Regions from separate parts of the Selenomonas sp. oral taxon 138 str. F0429 genome, predicted to be linked through region 3. Evidence: riboswitches for the same ligand, from Rfam matches in the RefSeq annotation. Region 3 holds a riboswitch; each other region holds the start of a gene.

Region 1 (6,483 bases), on a different contig from region 3:
ATTGTCTATCGCCCGCACGCAGGACGCGTGGCGGGCTTTGGCGTTTTCACGCGCCTTGTTGACCGCATGGCGCGCCGTCCCCAAATTCAGGAGCGGCTGACTTCGGATATTGCAGATGAAATCGAGCGCGGACTCGGCGCGGAGGGCGTGCTTGTGGTTGTCGATGCACAGCAGCTCTGCATGACGATGCGCGGTGCACGTGCGCACGGGACACGGACGACAACCTCCGCGTGCCGGGGGGGATTCCGTGCAGATAAGGTGATGGCGATGCAGGCTTGGCAGATGCTTGGTATTGCACATGATACGGAGTCTTGCTGATGGGGCATAGGAGAGTGGAATGACGGCAGAGAGAATTTATCGCTTTCGTGACGGGAAAAAGCTGCGGCTTGGCGCTCGGACGCTCGTCATGGGGATTCTGAACGTGACGCCGGACTCGTTTTCGGACGGCGGAAAGTGGAATCGGAGGGATGATGCCCTGCGTCATATGGAGGAGATGGTGCGGGACGGCGCGGACATCATCGACATCGGTGCGGAGTCGAGCCGCCCGGGCTTCGTTCCGATGAGTGCGGCGGAGGAAATCGAGCGGCTTCTTCCATTTCTCGAAGCCGTTCTACCGGAGTGCCCCGTGCCTGTCTCTGTGGACACGTTCAAGGCGGAGACGGCGCGTGTGGCGCTTCATGCGGGGGCGCATCTGCTGAACGATATCTGGGGGCTGCAGTATGCGGAGGAGCCGAGCGCGATGGCGCAGGTAGCGGCAGAGGCGGATGTGCCCGTTGTCGTCATGCACAATCAGAACGGGACGGCGTATGATGGGGATGTGATTGCCGCAATGCGCGGCTTTTTCCTGCGTTCATTTGAGATTGCGGATGTGGAGGGGCTTTCTCGTGAGAATATCATCCTCGATCCCGGCATTGGCTTCGGCAAGACGGCGGCGCAGAATATGCACGTTATGCGGCGGATGGATGAGCTCATCTCGTACGATGGCGTCGATTATCCCGTCCTCCTTGGGGCAAGCCGCAAGAGTTTCATCGGAGCGGCGCTCGATCTGCCTGTGGAGGAGCGCATGGAAGCGACGGGGGCGGCGTGCGTCCTCGGCATCATGCGCGGTGCGTCCATTGTGCGTGTGCACGATGTGAAGCCGATTGCACGCATGTGTCGGATGACGGACGCAATACTAGGAGCTTGATATGGACAAAATTTTTTTGCGCGGCATGACATTTGCGGCGGCACACGGCGTATTGCCGCATGAGCACGGCGTGCGTCAGCGTTTCATCGTGGATGCGGAGCTCCTGCTCGATCTGCATGGCGCGGGCATGCACGACAGTCTTGCGGAGACGGTGAACTATGCCGAGGTCTATGAGATTGTGCGCAAGACCATCGAGGGCGAGACGAAGAAGCTGATCGAATCGCTTGCCGAGGACATCGCGGGCAGGGTGCTCGCGGCATTCTCCACGATTCAGAGCATCCGTATTACCGTACACAAGCCGGCGGCGCCGATTCCGGGGATATTTTCGGACGTGGGCGTCTCCATCACGCGGGAGCGCGAAGAGACGTGAGACGGACTGCCTATATTGGGCTCGGGGCAAATCTCGGCGATCGCGGGGAGACGATGCGCGCGGCATTGCGGCGCGTGGCGGAGCTTCCTTCTGTAAATGTGGAGCGAGTCTCTGCGTTCTACGAAACGCCGCCGTGGGGCAAGACCGATCAGCCACCCTTTCTGAATGCGGCGGCGCGCATTGTGTTTGACGGTACGCCGTATGAACTCCTTGCCGATCTCCAACGGATTGAGCAGGAGCTTGGGCGCGTCCGTCATGAGCACTGGGGTGCGCGCACGATCGACCTCGACATCCTGCATATCGAGGGGCTGACCTGTGCGGAGGAGCGTCTGATCCTGCCGCATCCCTATCTGACGCAGCGTGCCTTTGTGCTCGTTCCGCTCCATGAGATTGCGCCCGCGCTCCGCATTCATAAAAAATTCATCGCCTCATATTATGATGAAATCGACCGTACGGGCATCGTACGTGTCCCCGAGCTCTCCGTACCGTATCCGCTCATGCTCATGGCTGCATGCGACGAGGCAGGCGGTATCGGACGAAACGGACAGCTGCTCACGCACTGTGCGGAAGATATGGCACATTTTCGCGAGACGACGATGGGCGGCATTGTCATCATGGGGCGGCGCACGATGGAGAGTCTGCCGGGGCGGCAGCCACTCACAGGGCGGGAGAATATCGTTCTCTCGCGGACGCTTATGCGGGCGGATGGCTTTCATATTGTGCACGATCTTGCGGCGTTGTGGACGCTGCTCGGACGGCTCGTGTATGATGCGGAGCGTCTGATCTTTGCAATTGGCGGCGAGGAATGCTATCGTCTGCTCCTGCCCTATGTGCATCGCGCGTATGTGACGCGTCTTGCGGGCACGTATGTGGCGGATGTCTTTTTGCCGTCGCTGACGGACTTTGTGCGTACAGGATGTCGGCGCAGAGAAGACTGTATTTTTGAAATTTACGAGAGAGTTTAGCATGGCAAAGGAAATCTTTCACAACGACTGGCAGGAACTTCTCGCTGATGAAATGGCACAGCCCTACTATCGGGAGCTGCGGGAGTTCCTGATCGGCGAGTACCGCACGCGGCGCGTGTACCCCGATATGTTTGCGATCTTCAATGCGCTGCACTACACGAGCTTTGCGGATACGAAGGTCGTTATTCTCGGACAGGATCCGTATCATGGGGACGGACAGGCGCATGGACTGTCGTTCTCCGTGCAGGTCGGCATCGATCCGCCGCCGTCGCTGCTCAACATCTACAAGGAACTGCAGGATGATCTCAGCATTGCACTGCCTTCGCATGGCTGCCTCATTCCGTGGGCGAAGCAGGGCGTGCTCCTGCTGAACACCGTGCTCACCGTGCGCGCGCACTCCGCAGCGTCTCATGCGGGGCACGGATGGGAGCGGTTCACCGATCACATCATCCGCCTCCTCGGAGCACGCGAGCGTCCGCTCGCTTTCATCCTCTGGGGCAGTCCCGCACGCCGCAAGCGCAGCCTCATCACGAATCCACGCCACCTCATCGTCGAGTCGCCGCATCCAAGCCCCCTCTCGGCGCATCGCGGCTTCTTCGGCAGCCACCCCTTCTCGCGCGTTAACGATTTTCTCGTGCAGGCGGGCGAGACGCCGATCAACTGGCAGCTGCCGCCGGCGGGAGAGATTGAGGCGTAATATTGATACATACATAGGAGAAATATCATGAAAATCCCATCGTTACAAAACATCTGCGCGCTTGGTCTTGTCGCCTGTCTCGGCGGCTGCGGTTCGCCTGCAGTATCCTCGGCGGAGATGCCGCACGAGATCGTGCAGGAGCATATGCCGACGGACGGTCAGAAGGAAATCTATCTCGCGGGTGGCTGCTTCTGGGGGACAGAGCTGTATACGAGCCTTGTGTACGGCGTCGTCTCGGCGGAGAGCGGCTATGCGAACGGTGCAACTGCGCATCCGTCCTACCGCGAGGTATGCAGCGGCAGCGGTCATGCGGAGACGGTGCATATCGTCTACGATCCGCGGAAGGTCAGCCTCGATGAACTCCTCACGGCATTCTATGACTCCATCGACCCGACGGCAAAGGATCGGCAGGGCAACGACATCGGGCGGCAGTACCGTTCAGGCATTTACTACGTGCCAAATGCGGATGGAGCGGAGAGTCACGATGCCGCTGTGATTCGCTCCTCGCTCGAGGCTCTGCAGCAGCGCATTGGAAAGCCAATCGCGATAGAGATGGGGCCGATTGTGAATTTCTACCGTGCCGAGGACGATCATCAGGAATACCTCGTGAAGCACCCGAATGGCTACTGTCACATCTCGCCTGCACTCATCGCGCAGATGCGTGAAAAACGCGCGGCGGCAGAGCGGGCAGCGGAGGCGAAACCCATGCGCACATTTGCAAAACCATCGGACGAGGAGCTGAAGGCACGCCTGACGGGAATGCAGTATGCCGTCACGCAGCAGAAGGCGACAGAGCCTGCCTTCCGCAACGAATACGATCACGAATTCCGTGAGGGCATTTACTGTGACATCACGACGGGTGAGCCGCTCTTCATCTCTGCGGATAAATACGACTCGGGGTGCGGCTGGCCAGCATTCTCGCGCCCCATCGACAGCAGCCTTATCGCCGCACATGAGGATCGCTCCTACGGCATGGTGCGCACGGAGGTCACGGCGGCGGGCAGCGGCGCGCATCTCGGGCATGTCTTTGACGACGGCCCTGCCGCGACGGGCGGTCTGCGCTACTGCATCAACAGCGCCTCTCTGCGCTTCATCCCAAAGGAGGACATGGAGGCAGAGGGGTACGGCGACTATCTCTATCTGCTGGAAAAATAAATTTGAAAAAGTACTGGGATGTGAGAGAATTCGTAAAATATCTTTTTCTCGTATTGACAAGTACTTCTTCCAATGTTATCTTTACCAAAGCCTTACGAAAACTTTATAGGAATTGGATCAGGTACTTTGTGTTTAATAGAAAATCCGGTAAGGAGTCATCACCACAAGCCGGAGCGGTCCCGCCACTGTATCAGTGAGCAAGCCTGCATGGAAATGCGCTGTTATTTCCGAGAACGTCACTGGGGGAGTTCCCTTGGGAAGGCGCAGGTCTGCGATGAACTGGAGCCAGGAGAACTGCCTGATTGACAATCGCCGTTTGACCTGCGAGTGATGGGGATGGGGATTTGCGTGCTGTTACGCCGCTTTGAGCCCCTTTGATTGAGAGCCTATGAGCCCTTTTCTGCTGTTGCAGGAAGGGGCTTTTCGTTTTCCTCTATACCTAAAAGTTTTCAAAATATGATTATGGTGCATGGAGAGCACTTCACAAGAAAGGTGACAAAGGATATGACAAGAGAGAAGAAGTGGACACTAGCGGTGCTTGCGGCATTTGCGGGAGTAAGTTTTGTTGGAACGGCATACGCTGCGGAGCAGACGTCAAACGAGCAGGGAGATGCGCACGCGCTCGCCGATACTGTTGTGACAGCACAACGACGCGAGAAGCGTGATCTCGATACGCCGGCAACAACAACGATCATCATGGCGAAGGAGATTGAAAAGGCGGGCTATCGCAACGTCTTCGAGGCGATCGATCAGCAGATTGGTTCGACGAGTACATCTTACGGCGATGCGGGGCAGGATTTCGGCTTAGCCGCAGGCCGTATTACACTTCGTGGCTATGACCGCGGTACGCTCGTCATGGTGAACGGCGTTCCAATGAACCTCAAGAACTATCCGAGTACAGAGAACATCCCTGCATCAATGGTTGAGCGCATCGAGATCGTCAATGGTGCAGCATCGACACTTTATGGTGCCGAGGCAATGGGCGGTGTCGTCAATATCATTCTGAAGCAGCCAAAGCCGGAAGAATCAGAGTTCCAACTCAGCCAAACCGTCGGAAATTATTTCAAGAAAAGTGAGGCAACCTATACAGGTGACCGTATTATCGTGGATGTGAGCCGCGAATGGTCGAAGGATCTCCCGCACTCCAACGGGTTTGGCATTGATAAGATTTCCTGGGTTGACTGGTGGGTCGGCAAGGGAAAAAAGAGCCGTGTTGGCGTGATTGCGCAGCTGACAGATGAACTCTCCCTCAACTACAATTATATGGAGGGAGATATTACACGTGGCGGGGTTCAATACAAGAAATCAGGGAATAGTCTTGTTCCGACGGGGACGAAGTACAACTACCGCTACAATGACCTCCGCCATACGGCAAGTCTTGTATATCAGGGCAAAGATAATGGAATTCATGCTGTTCTTGGATACAACTATCGCAAGGTAGATGGTTTTGATTATCTTGCAAACAAGAAGACAGACGGCAATGCGACGATGGATGGGCAAATCCTCGATGTACAGAAGACTTGGAAAATGGGAAACGGCTCCATGGTGTTGGGGTATTCCTATAAGCGTGAGGCGATTGATAAACCTGCGAAGAAGCGTACTGCCGTCCGTACAGGGAACTCCCTTTATGCCTCGTACAGCAAGCAGTTTACGCCGCAGTTTAACTTTACACTCGGTCTGCGGGGGGAGTTCATCAATGACCCCGAGGAAGATCAGCGCGTCCTGATGCCTCAGTTCCAGACAGAGTATAAATTTGACCGCAATACGGCGTGGTACATCAACATCGGTAAGGCGTTCCAGATGCCGACCGTGGATGACAGCTTCAGTTATAAGAATTTCAATCCGACCGGCTTAAAACCTGAGAGCGGCTGGACCTATGAGACAGGCGTCAAGATTCGGCGTGGAAACGATACGTGGAAAGCCGCAGTTTACCATATGGATATGAAGAATAAGATCGGATGGCGGCTTGATACAGCGACCAACCAGCACTATGCGGTCAATACGGGACAGTTCCGTAATACGGGGATTGAGCTTGAGTATGCGAAACGGTTTAATGATACATGGAGTCTGACACTGGGCGGCAGCGTTTCCAATCCGGAGATACAGAATC
Region 2 (6,483 bases), on a different contig from region 3:
CTGGCAGCGGGCGGCTATCCCGCATCCTACGAAAAAGGGAACGAGATTCACGGGATTGCAGATGCCGAGAAAACAGGGGCGCTTGTCTTCCATGCAGGAACAGCAGAGAAGGAAGGCAAACTCGTCACAAACGGCGGACGCGTACTCGGCGTTGTCGGTATGGGCGAGGACATTGCATCTGCTGTGCATTCTGCCTATGCGGCAGTGGAGAAAATCTCCTTCAAGGACGCGTACTATCGCAAAGACATTGCACATCGCGCGCTGCATCGCTAAAAAAGGACTTCTGTCGAATTTGCTCGGCAGAAGTTCTTTTTTAGTGGTAATTATTTTATAGATGATCGCGCAGCATTGCACCGACTGAATCGTAGACCGCACGCGCCGCCTCGTGCATAAACGGCTGGGCGCGGCGCACGGTATAGCCGCCATATTTTTCGATCATCGCGAGATCGTTGCGGGTCATCTCCGATGATGAACAGATCGTGCGCCTCCCAGCCCATATGACGGACAAAATCTGCAATGCCCATACTTTTATTCACGCCTGCACGATTGAGATCAAGAAATTGGCGATTCATATTTCCCGTAAATATGTTCGGGAAATCCGAATCAATCGCTGCAAAAGCCGCAAGAGTTTCTTCTCGGTCACGGAATCGCATCCCCATCTGGACAACATCCTTGAGACGTAGAGCCTCCTCTATTGTATTCAGCGGCGTAAGATAGGAGGGTGGGACGTCCGTGCGCAGACGGTAGGTATAGGCACGCTCAGGCGTAAAAAATAACATGCCGTCCGTATAGCTGCGAACGTGTTCCGAGCGGAAAAAGTCTCTCATTACCTCGCAGGAGAGCGGTGTAGAAATAAGGGGCGTACCATCTGTATAATGAATTGTCGCGCCGTTGCAGCAGATATAGAAATCTACAGGAATGTTATGTGCTCGCGTCTCCATCGCGATTAGGCTATAATCCCGCCCCGTCACAATGCCGAATTTATTTCCCGCACTGCGCCAGTCATGAATGGCTGTGATCGTCTCTGCAGCAACGCCTTCATGAGGAACAGATAGTGTGCCATCATAATCACTGAATGCTATTTTCATAGACTTTCTCCCTCCGATTGATCCTCCATATTCCCGCTAAGACCAAACTACAGTATTTCAGGTCACTTGTCAATTCATATTCATATATGGTTGACAAGAATTATCATTGTGTGATAGTTTGTTGACTTGGAATCATGGGAAAATATGGGGGATAATATTGTGCTGACATCCTACGACAGGAATTATTTACGGATTGGTCTGCCCGCAGCGCTCGAGGGCGTGCTTATGATCTTCCTCAGCAATGCGGATATCATCATGGTCGGGACGCTCGGGACAGGGGCGATTGCAGCTGTCAGCATCTTTACGCAGCCGCGCATGATGCTGCTCACCGTTGCACGTTCGGTGGCGGCAGCTGTGACCATCCTGATTGCAGAGCGCTTTGGACAAGACCGACACGATACCTACGGGGATATTTTGAAAAAGACCATGGTCTTAGTCGTCGTTTTTCTTGGACTTGCACATATTGGATTTTTCATCCATCTCGATTCAATCCTGATCTGGATGGGGGCACAGCAGGACTACCTTCCCGACGCGATGATCTACGGCCTCTGGACACTTCCCGCTGTCTTTATCACATCTGTCACGACGCTGATGCAGGCAGTCATGTTTGGACGCGGAGAGTCTATGAGCGTTCTCTCGATCAATATACAGGGGAATGTTGTCAATGTCGTGCTTAACGCACTTTTGATCTTCGGTCTCGGACCGTTCCCGGAGCTTGGCCTACTCGGTGCCGCACTCGGGACAGTCGGTGGGACAATATGGTCGTTCCTTCTGACCGTTCACGTACTCTCTGCGTGGAGGATATTCGATCAGGGCAACTATCGTCTGACACGCGCCTATCTCCGCGAATTTCTCGGCGTATTCGGTGGTATTTTCAGCGAGCAGGGATTTGAACGCATCGGCATGGTCGTATATACACGCATGGTGGCGGAACTTGGAACGATTCCCTATGCAGTACACTCCATTGCGATGAATTTCTGCGATTTCTACTATAATTTCTGCAACGGGATGGGAAAGGCGAGCACCGTGCTTGCAGGGCACAGTCGCGATCAGAACAAGACCGATGAATGGCGGCGCTATCTGTGGACGGGAATGCGTTGGAGCCTCACCTTCTCTATCGTCGCATTTCTTTTGACCTATGTATTTCGTGCGGAGATCTTTGGAATCTATGCACATGATCCTGAACTTTTCCCGCTCGGCAGCCTTATCATTGCATATGTAGCTGTTGTCAGCTTTCCGGAAGCATATCAGATGGTATGCGCGGGTATTCTGCGCGCCAGCGGTAAGACAACGCAGGTTGCTGCATATTCCTTTATCAGTATAACCGTACTGCGCCCAATCATTACCTATGTATTTCTCTACGAACTGCATATGGGACTAGAGGGTGCATGGCTGTCACTGGCACTCGATCAGAGTATGCGGGCTGCCTGTGCTGCCGTACTCCTGCGTAAGGTATATCATAAAAGACATTCAGATCATGCATTGAATCCATGTTAATAAAGAATAGTTGTAAATTACTGAGGACTTATGGACTATTCTAATAAAACAATCTGAAATAGATGTCTTGACAAGCATATCCAATACAGATATACTATGACAGAAGTTTTCTTAAAAACTGAATAGGATACGTTGCGAGTGTCGGCGGCTGATATATACTTTTGATACAGTCTGCTGAGCGATGAGAGGAAAACGCGTGCAATGCCCGTGCTGTCCCGCAGCCGTAAATAGGGAGCATTCTTCCACAGGCATGGAGCCTGTGCCTGTAAAGTCACTGGAATAAAATCCGGGAAGGCGGAAGAATGCAGCGATCTATGAGCCGGAAAGCCTGCTCGCAATAAGATTCATTGATGGACTCACGAGAGATGGGGAGATGGATGCACGATTTTCAGCACTGGGGGAGTGTTGCAAGGTCGTTGTTTTTTGTGTGCATTCTTCTGCCTGTCTCAAAAAGAGACAGGCAGTTTTATTTTGCAAATGACAACAAAGGAGTTGGGGAGTTGAGTGCAAAAGCAATCCTGATGCGTCTGGGGCAGATGATCATTACCTTGCTGGGGGTCAGTTTTCTGACGTTCAGTCTGACATTCATTGCACCGGGCGATCCTGTGGATGCGATTCTCGAAACCGGCGATACGATTGTATCACAAGAGACGATCGAGCGTACTCGTCACGAGTTGGGGTTGGATCGACCGTTCCACGAACAGTATCTCAGTTGGCTGAACGGTGTGGTACACGGGGATATGGGTCGTTCCTACTCGGCAAAAATGCCAGTGCAGGAAAAACTGCTGCAGAATCTTCCAGGAACACTGCTGCTTGCAGGCACGGCGGTGGTGATGATGCTTTTGATCTCCATTCCGGCAGGGGTGATTTCGGCACTGTACCGGAATCGATGGCCAGATCAAGTCATACGATTCTTCACCTTTCTCGGTGTCTCCATGCCGAGCTTCTGGGTAGGACTTATTCTGCTCTATGTGTTCGGTCTGAAGTTAGGGCTTTTCCCGATTGCAGGCGGAGAAGTCAGCCTTGATCGTATGGTTCTCCCTGCCTTTACACTTGCCATCCTGCTGTCGTCGAAGTATACGCGGCAGGTACGTACAGCAGTGCTTGAGGAGCTCGGACAGGACTACGTTACAGGTCTCAAGGCACGCGGCATGTCGATGCAGCGCATCCTCTGGCGGCACGTTCTGCCGAATGCATTCCTGCCGCTCATCACACTGCTTGGCCTTGCCATTGGCTGGCTGCTCGGCGGCGTTGCCGTCATTGAGATTGTCTTTTCGTGGCCGGGCATCGGACGTGTTGCTGTGCGTGCGATCGAAATGCGCGACTACCCGCTCCTGCAGGGCTTTGTTCTCTGGATTGCAACGCTCTATATGTTTGTGAATCTCATCGTTGATATATCCTATGCCTATCTTGATCCAAGACTTAGGAAGGGGGCGAAAGCATGACGCGGGATCAACTGCTGTTTCGTATCTATACAGGCATCATCCTGCTGATTGTGCTTGTCGCTATCTGTGCGTCGCTGATCTCATCGTACGATCCGTATGAGTCGCAGATTCAGAATTCACTTCTGCCGCCATCCGCTGAGCATTACTTCGGCACAGACAAGCTCGGACGCGATATCTTTACGCGTATCCTCTATGGTGCACGCATCTCGATCACGATGGCACTGATCGTTGTGATTATTTCGGGTGGTCTTGGGACATTGATCGGCGTGATCTCTGCCTATGTCGGCGGCAAGGTTGACAATGCCATCATGCGTCTGACCGACGTGTTCCTTGCATTTCCGGGCATTGTGCTTGCCATTGCGATTGCAGGTGTGCTCGGCGGCAGTGCAGTCAACGCAGTTCTCGCCGTTGTTATCGTGGGTTGGACAAAGTATGCGCGTCTTGCGCGCAGCCTGACCCTCAAGGTAAAACAGCAGGACTATCTTTCTGCAGCGATTACGAGCGGAACACGCCCGATTGCGATGATTCGTCGGCATATCCTGCCGAATATCATACCGATTATCATTGTGACCGCCGCACTCGACATCGGCGCACTCATGATGGAGCTCGCAGGTCTCTCCTTCCTCGGATTTGGTGCACAGCCGCCGACACCGGAGTGGGGACTCATGCTGAATGAGGGACGTCAGTTGATTCAGACGGCACCCTGGCTTATGATTTTCCCAGGACTTGCAATTGCTTCTGTGGTTGCAATCTTTAATCTATGGGGAGATAGTCTGCGGGATATTATGGACCCGCGCAAGGCAAATTAAAGGAGGAAAAAATGGGAAAGAAAAAAAGATGGCTGACAGCACTGCTCACAGGCTGTATGGCAGCTGCACTTCTGACGGGCTGCGGCGGCGGTCAGTCGGCGGGGGACAAGACGACGCTGAAGGTCGGTGTGACGAACTTCGCGGATACGCTTGAGCCGACGGAGAACTATTTCAGTTGGGTCGTCATGCGCTACGGCATGGGCGAGACGCTCGTCAAGTTCGACGAGAAGATGAATGCAACGCCGTGGCTCGCCGAAAGCTGGCAGATCGGTGACGATAAGCTGACATGGACGTTCAAGATCCGTGACAACATTAAGTTCTCAAATGGAAAGCCACTAACGGCGGAGGCAGTCAAAGCATCGCTTGAGCGTTCCTTTGCAAAGAATAACCGCGCCAAGACCTTTTTTGAGTATACGGAAATGACGGCGGACGGGCAGACACTCACGATCAAGACCGTGAAGCCGTCACCGAGCATGCCGGGCTTCCTTGCCGATCCTCTCTTCCTAATCGTGGATGTGTCCAGCGAGGGAGAGCGTGACTTTGCAAAGCAGGGTCCTATCTGCACAGGTCCCTATGTCTGCGAGTCCTTCGTCAAGGAAAAAGCCGTCATGAAGAAGAACCCGTATTATTGGGATGGGGAAGTACCGTATGAGACGGTCGAGATCCCGTCAATCGATGATCCGAATACGCGCGCAATGGCACTGCAGTCGGGTGAGGTCGATATGGCGGTCAACATCGCTGCCGGCGACATTGGGCTCTTCAACGACACGGCGAAGTTCCACATCGACCGTATTTCATCCCTGCGTACGGTTCTCGCCCGCATCAACAATAAGGGTATTCTCGGCGATCCGAAGGTACGTGCTGCGTTTATCTCAATGACGGATCGCAAGGCGTACAACGAAGTCATCCTGAAGGGAACCTTCATTCCGGGCAAGGCTCCGGTCCCCCCCTCTCTCGACTATGGCTTCGACCAGCTCACTGACCCGAATGCCTACAATGTTGACCGTGCAAATAAGCTCCTCGATGAGGCAGGTTGGAAGGATACGGACGGCGATGGTATTCGTGACAAAGACGGCAAGCCGCTTTCCGTTGACTTTATCATCTACAACAGCCGTGCAGAGCTGCCGATCTACGCAGAAGCAGTCCAGGCAGATGCGAAGAAGGTTGGCATTGATGTCAAGATCAAACCGGTCGACTACAACCTGCTCGATAAGATCGGTACCAGCGGCGAATATGATCTTTTGATTTCCAACATTACCACGGCAAATACGGGCGATCCCGAGATCTATCTCAACTGGTACTGGCGCACGAACGTCAACGGGGACAATCCACAGAACGGTTCCGGATACAGCAACCCCGCGTATGATGCAAAGTGCGCGGAACTCGCGGTTGAGTTTGATCCAGCAAAGCGCCGTCAGCTCATGATCGACATGCAGCAGATCCTGCTCAACGATGCAGCGGGACTCTTCCTCGGCTACCCCGAGACAAACATTGTCAGCTCGACAAAGATCACGGGTGCAATCATGCATCCGGCAGACTACTACTGGATCACCAACAAGATCAAACCCGCAAACTGATAAGGAGGAAAAGCCCGAATGTTGATTGAGGTGCGAGGGCTTAAAATCGCATACGAGGGCACGGAAA
Region 3 (6,483 bases):
TCGTAGACCTCGCCGAACATATCGCCGGGGCGGTCGATCTCCGAGATGAAGATCTGCCGTCCTGAGTACGTGTCCTTGAGGATGTGCACCTCGCCCTCGAGCAGAATGTAAAGCGAGTGAGGGAGATCCCCGTCGTGGAAAATGACTGCGCCCTTCGGGTAGGAGCGCAGCGCCACGTCACTGGAGGCAAGCAGCTCCGCTACATCCTCCTCGTTCATACCCTGCGCGAGACTGGTCTCGGCGAGAATTTGGGCAGCGTTTTCTTTGCTCATGGCATACTCCTGCATATATACGAAAAAACCGCCCACATAGGACGGCATCAGATACATACATGGTGCTCACTGAGGGATTCGAACCCCCGACCCCCTCCATGTGACGGAGATGCTCTACCAACTGAGCTAAGTGAGCCTGAGATAAAAAAATCCGCACACATGCGGATGAGAAAACAAATGGTGGGGTTAACAAGATTCGAACTTGTGACCTCCTCGATGTCAACGAGACACTCTAACCAACTGAGCTATAACCCCATTTTTCGCCGTTCATGTCCAAACGACAAAACGAATTATAACAGATGAACAAGCACTCTGTCAACCCGTATTTTCTAAATTATACAGCAGTGAATCAATGGCATTTACAATTGAGATCTTTGATGATTTTCGAAATGTGATCTGCACCCTTTCGTTCGCGTTTACAGTGAGGAGGGCGATATCTGCATATAAAATAGCAAGTGATATGATTAACAGTATGGAATACGATTACCAATAGTAATTCTATGTAAAAGACAGTGATTTCGATTAAAATCCCTTGACGTTTTGTTTATTCTATGATAATCTACGGAAAGATTTTGGGAATTAAATCACAATTGAATACTTTGCCGATCGGGTGTGCATCGCACTTTATAGAGAAGCAGGTGAAAGACCTGCGCTGTCCCGCAGCTGTAATGCAGAGTCAACTCCAATACGTCACTGGGAAACTGGGAAGGCGGAGAAGACGAGGAAGCAGAGCCAGAAGAACTGCCCGATTGGAACGCTGTATCGTCCCTGCGAGAGACAGGAAGGCGCGATTATTTTTATGTGTTTCGTGTGCTTTTTTGCTGTGGGGAGCAAGAAGGCTTTTTGTTTGCTTTTTACGGTGTGCCTTTCTTGTGCTCTATTTGACGATGCATCAATCCTATTGACATTTTGGAAACAAAATGTGAATACGGGAATAACGCCCGTATTTGAACATTGTTTTCTATGATGTACCGCCGTATCAAATGTTTTTTGCAAAGGAGAGTAAGCACATGCAAAAGAAGATGCGAAAGGGTACTGTACTGGGTATCTTAATTTCGACGATGCTGACGGGAGGCACAGATGTTTATGCTCAGGACGCAGAGTCGACTGTGCCCGCTGAGGAAACAGTCAAGAAAACATATGCGACAAAGGATATTGATGTCGAAGGGAATATGAAAGATCCTTTCGGCAATGTGATGACGGAGCAGTCCTACTATCGCACGGGCGGTGATGTGAACGTCATTGACCGTGATACGCTGGAAAAGCGGCATTACGATCAGCTCAGCGATGCGCTGCGGCAAGTGCCGGGCGTACAGATCAAGACGCCGGGGTATCGCGGGGGTGAGTATGGGTATACGCAGACGCATAATATTGTGACGATCAACGGAGATGATCGCGTTGTTGTACTCGTGGATGGGCGCCGCATGGATAACTCTGTAGGCAACGTTGTCTCCGGACGTTCAACGAGCGGCTCGAAGGCAGTCACGGACATCAATCAGGTTACAAATATTGATAACATCGAAAAAATAGAGGTGATCAAAGGACCGGGTGCATCATTTTACGGATCGGATGCTACCGGCGGCGTTATCAATATCATTACACGCAAGGGGACGGATAAATCCTATGGGTCGCTTGATCTGTCAACCGGTTCGTGGAACCGGCATAATTATAAGTTGAACTATGCGGGGAGCACGGATCAAGGGAAGCTGAAATATTTCTTTACGCTCGGGCGTGAAATGGGTGGGGATGCAAAATATAAGGATGGTCTTAGCGGCAATACCTATACCTATGTGAATACGGGCTACAAGGAGGAGACGTTCAATCTCCGTGTGGACTATGATTTCGATACTACCCATTCGTTGAGGGCTGCATTCAACCATATGCAGAGCGATGCGGATTATCCTCTTACGGCGCCTGATCACAAGTACTTTAATGCAGCAGATTGGAACCGCATCAAGAATGATTATTTCCATAATGATAAATACGGCGATATAAAAAATCCGGGCTATCGGACGCTGTGGTATATGTGGGCGGTGACCGGTGCCTATAACGCCTACAACAAGAACAATCTTGATCTGACCTATACGTTCCATAGAGATAACGGCATGGAGAGTTTTGTTCGGTACTACGAACAGCATGAACGCTATTGGGGGTCGTTTGGAGCAGGGGATAAGGAGGATTCGCCCGTACCAGATACGCCTGAATGGTTTGAATGGGGGAGAGCGAATTATCGCGGCCGAGACCATCGCTCATGGTATCACCATCTGGAAAATAAAGGACTTCAGTTCCAACTTGGCAAATCCTATGGGAAACATGATGTTCTTACTTCGTGGACCTATGATAATTCAAAATACTACAATACACAGGTGAGAACGGGGAAGGTCTCGCGTGTTAAACGCGATTCTGTTCTTGGCTACATTCAGGATAAAATACTGCTTTCAGATAAATGGGAGCTGACACCATCTCTTCGCTTCGCGCATTACAGTGATGTCAGCCACGTATCGCAAGATGGGGTTCACAGCATCGGCGGTGCCTCGTCCAACACGATTACACCGTCCCTCAATACGCAGTATCGGTTTGATAAAGATACGAGCGCATATTTCGGGTACAGCCGCGTACACAGACCGCTCAAACCGAATGACTATACGGCGACGAATGGAGCGGATGCTGCCAATCTGCAGGATGAGAAGGGAGATGTGTGGACGCTCGGCGTGCGGCACGATTTTTCGCCAAATACGACAGCCTCTCTCCATTATGACTATACACGCATGAGCAATGCAGTTGTACGATACAGTGTTTGGGATCGGGCAGCCAGTGATTTTAAGCTCAAATTTGTCAATGCGAAGGAAGTCAAGAAATCGATCAACCTTTCGCTGCAGCATCGATTTAGTCCGCATTTGACACTTACGGCAGGATATTCCCATGCCTTTGACAAATTTTCGGCAAAGGATGGAATGACCTTCGATCCTGAACTGAAATGGGCAGATGGAAATGTTAATTCTGTTATCAATAAGCTGCGTCCTGCTAATACCTACACAGCAGATCTTGCGTATGAGAACGGAAAGCTGTATACGGCATTGACGGGGACTTGGTATACGGGCTGCAATACAATGGCGTATACCAGCAGGCGTGCGCTTGTTCTTGATTTCAATATCAATTATGCGATTCAGAAAGATTTAACTCTGTATGCCTCTGTTGTGAATTTGACCAATCAGGCGTATGAGACCGTCTATACCCGTTATCTTGGAAAGGGAAGCTGGCCTCAGCTTGGCAGACATTTCTTGATTGGGATGAAGTATAAATTCTAATTGTTGAAAGGCAATGACGACAAGCAGTCAAAACGACTCTTGTCGTCATTGGTATGAGGAGGGGAGATATGAAGAAACCCCTGATTTTACTTTTCGTCATAATATGTTTATCGACTTTCTTGGCAGGAAGAAATGGAGAGAATTCTGTTTTCGAAAGTTCACCGGAAGATATGACAGGAGATTCGCGTTTATATCCTCCTGTGGAGATTGATACATTTGATTCATCAAAACATCCGCTACGTATTCGGTTTCATAGGGTGCCGGTACGAGGTCTTGTATATGAGGCAAATACGCTTGAGACTCTTTTAGCTTTTGGGCAGGGAGATAAAATCATCAGCGCGTCCTTAAACGCATCCGGTGAGACTTATGCTCGTATGAAGGCGAAATATCCCGAAGAATTGGCAAAAATACGACATATCTCCAATCAAGAAATAAGCAGGGAGATGACGATCGCTTATCAGCCGGATTTTATTCTGGGATGGAAGTCGACATTTTCTCCGAGGCGATATGGCAGCACGGATTGGTGGCAGGAGCGCGGCGTGAATACATATATCGTTGCAACATCAAACCATGTGGTGCCGTATGGGACGATCGAAGACGAGTGCCAGTTCCTGGATGACATGGGGCGGATATTTGATATTAGAGAGAAATCAGAGGCTTTGATCAATGAAATTCATGCAGAGATAGAGTTTGCAGAGAAGAGTACTGTGGGGGAAAAACCTCAAGAGGTCATGGTCGTTGAAGTGAGTAAAACGGGAATTATGAACTATGATGATGGCTGGATCGTAGGCGATATGGTGCGTCGTTTGGGAGGGAATATGCCCGTCAAGAGTCGCTCTGTGGGGGCAGAAGACCTGCTGGCACAGGATCCGGACGTTATTTTTGTCGTTTACTTTAATTCGCGGCATCGCGAGGAATCGGAACTTTTCTTTCAAAATGTCCGGTTTAACTCACTGAAAGCATCGCGTAGCCAGAGAATCTATATGCTGCCGTTCTGGTATATGTATACACCGGCCGTAAATACGCTGGATGGCATCAGAGCCATCAAAAAGGGGTTGTATCCGGAATTATGAATCGTACAGACTGGCAGCAAGCAATCATCCTGATACAGCTGTTCATTATTCTGCTTATCAGTATGGCAGGGGCATTGACGTTCGGAACCGTATCCCTGTCCGTCGGCGATATCATATCTGCGGTTTATGATTCCCTGCGCAGCAGTGTGCCAATCGATGCGCCGGGGCAGGGGCCGCTGCACGATATCGTATGGCTGCTCCGTATGCCCCGTATTCTCATGGCCGCATGCATCGGCGCGGGGCTTGCAACATCGGGTGTCATCATGCAGGCGATTGTGAAAAATCCGCTTGCTGACCCCTATATTCTGGGCGTTTCTTCCGGTGCCTCTCTCGGCGCAACGGCAGCAATTTTGCTTGGTGTTGGCGTATCACTGGGTGAGAACTTCGTCGGGATCGCCGCATTCATCGGTGCCTTTGCGATATCTCTTGCGATTGTCTTCATTGCGAATATGGGAGGGCGTGCGAATGCAGTGAAGCTCCTGCTCGCGGGCATGGCGCTCAGCGCTGTATGCAGCGCGTTTGCCAGTTTCATTGTCTACTTTGCGAACGATAAGGACGGCTCCAGTCCATCACATACTGGCTGATGGGGAGCATGGCGGGGGCGAAATGGTCGACGCTGCAGGTGATGATTCCGATGAGCATTATCATACCGTTCTTTTTCTACACGCAGACAAAGGTGCTGAATCTGATGCTCCTTGGCGACGATACAGCGGTTACACTCGGTGTGGATCTGCATAGATATCGGCAAGCATATCTGCTTGTCAGTGCACTTCTCGTTGGTTTTGCGGTCTATGCGGCGGGGATGATCGGCTTTGTCGGACTCATTGTTCCGCATGTCAGCCGCATGCTGGTCGGTGCAGATCACCGGAGGCTGCTGCCGATTGCAGCGCTCTCCGGCGCAATCTTTCTCGTCTGGGCAGATGTGCTCTGCCGCGTGATTATTCCGCAGACCGAACTGCCGATCGGGATTCTGATTTCGATGATCGGAGCGCCCTGCTTTATCTATCTGATGGTGAAGCGGACGTATGGTTTTGGCGGCGCGTAGGTGGGGTGAGCATGTGATGGATATTCGCGTAGAAGCGTTGGAAAAGAGTTTTGATGGGCGGCAGATTTTAAATAAAATTTCTCTTGCGGTACATAATAAGGAATTCGTCGGCATTATCGGCCCGAACGGGAGTGGAAAGAGCACTCTCCTCAAGTGCATCTATCGTGTGCTCAGTCCGGATGGCGGCACCGTGTTCCTTGGCGGGGATCGTCTGGATGATCTTTCGGTACGGGAAACGGCGACACGACAGGCTGTGCTTGCCCAGCATCATGCGTTTTCGTTTGATTTCAGCGTGTTGGAGGTCGTTCTGATGGGGCGCAGTCCCTACAAGCGCATGTTGGAGCGCTATCATGAAGAGGACTATAAACTTGCCAAGCGCTATTTGGAATTCACCGGGATGGAAGCCTTTGAGGAGCAGCCCTTTTCCAGTCTGTCGGGCGGCGAGCAGCAGCGCGTGCTTCTCGCGCGGGCGCTCACGCAGTCGACTGCCTGTCTGATTCTCGATGAGCCGACGAATCATCTGGATATTCGCTACCAATTGGAGATCATGGAAAATATTCGGCAGATGAATCTGACGGTCATTGCCGCGATTCACGATCTCAATGTCGCCGCCGCATACTGCGATCGAATTATTGCGATGAAAGACGGGGGGATTTTGCGGGAGGGGACGCCAAGGGAGATCTTCACCAATGAATTTATCTATGAGCTCTATGGCGTGCACGCGCGCATTCATCCGTTGGAGGATGGAACGATTGTAATTTCATATCATTTGTAAAGAAGCCCCG

Evidence for each region. Region 3 has a riboswitch for cobalamin ahead of HMPREF9163_RS11180 (TonB-dependent siderophore receptor). Riboswitches for the same ligand answer to the same signal wherever they lie in the genome.
Region 1: it holds a riboswitch for cobalamin, as region 3 does, so the genes downstream of both, HMPREF9163_RS00325 (TonB-dependent siderophore receptor) here and HMPREF9163_RS11180 (TonB-dependent siderophore receptor) in region 3, are expected to answer to the same signal.
Region 2: it holds a riboswitch for cobalamin, as region 3 does, so the genes downstream of both, nikB (nickel ABC transporter permease) here and HMPREF9163_RS11180 (TonB-dependent siderophore receptor) in region 3, are expected to answer to the same signal.

The regions. Positions count from the first base shown of each region.
Region 1 is NZ_KB290925.1:59,437-65,919, reverse strand. Features, by position in the region: gene folE (GTP cyclohydrolase I) at 1-318, shown strand, start outside; gene folP (dihydropteroate synthase) at 338-1,186, shown strand; gene folB (dihydroneopterin aldolase) at 1,188-1,556, shown strand; gene folK (2-amino-4-hydroxy-6-hydroxymethyldihydropteridine diphosphokinase) at 1,553-2,521, shown strand; gene HMPREF9163_RS00335 (uracil-DNA glycosylase) at 2,523-3,218, shown strand; gene msrB (peptide-methionine (R)-S-oxide reductase MsrB) at 3,246-4,373, shown strand; cobalamin riboswitch at 4,476-4,690, shown strand; gene HMPREF9163_RS00325 (TonB-dependent siderophore receptor) at 4,878-6,483, shown strand, end outside.
Region 2 is NZ_KB290930.1:295,225-301,707, reverse strand. Features, by position in the region: gene purD (phosphoribosylamine--glycine ligase) at 1-273, shown strand, start outside; gene HMPREF9163_RS02945 (HAD hydrolase family protein) at 324-1,088, opposite strand; gene HMPREF9163_RS02940 (MATE family efflux transporter) at 1,248-2,585, shown strand; cobalamin riboswitch at 2,705-2,936, shown strand; gene nikB (nickel ABC transporter permease) at 3,107-4,030, shown strand; gene nikC (nickel transporter permease) at 4,027-4,839, shown strand; gene HMPREF9163_RS02925 (ABC transporter substrate-binding protein) at 4,851-6,416, shown strand; gene HMPREF9163_RS02920 (ABC transporter ATP-binding protein) at 6,435-6,483, shown strand, end outside.
Region 3 is NZ_KB290952.1:249,017-255,499, reverse strand. Features, by position in the region: gene HMPREF9163_RS11195 (Crp/Fnr family transcriptional regulator) at 1-272, opposite strand, end outside; tRNA gene HMPREF9163_RS11190 (tRNA-Val) at 333-408, opposite strand; tRNA gene HMPREF9163_RS11185 (tRNA-Val) at 451-527, opposite strand; cobalamin riboswitch at 864-1,036, shown strand; gene HMPREF9163_RS11180 (TonB-dependent siderophore receptor) at 1,283-3,580, shown strand; gene HMPREF9163_RS11175 (ABC transporter substrate-binding protein) at 3,649-4,653, shown strand; partial or broken gene HMPREF9163_RS11170 (FecCD family ABC transporter permease) at 4,650-5,698, shown strand; gene HMPREF9163_RS11165 (ABC transporter ATP-binding protein) at 5,715-6,473, shown strand.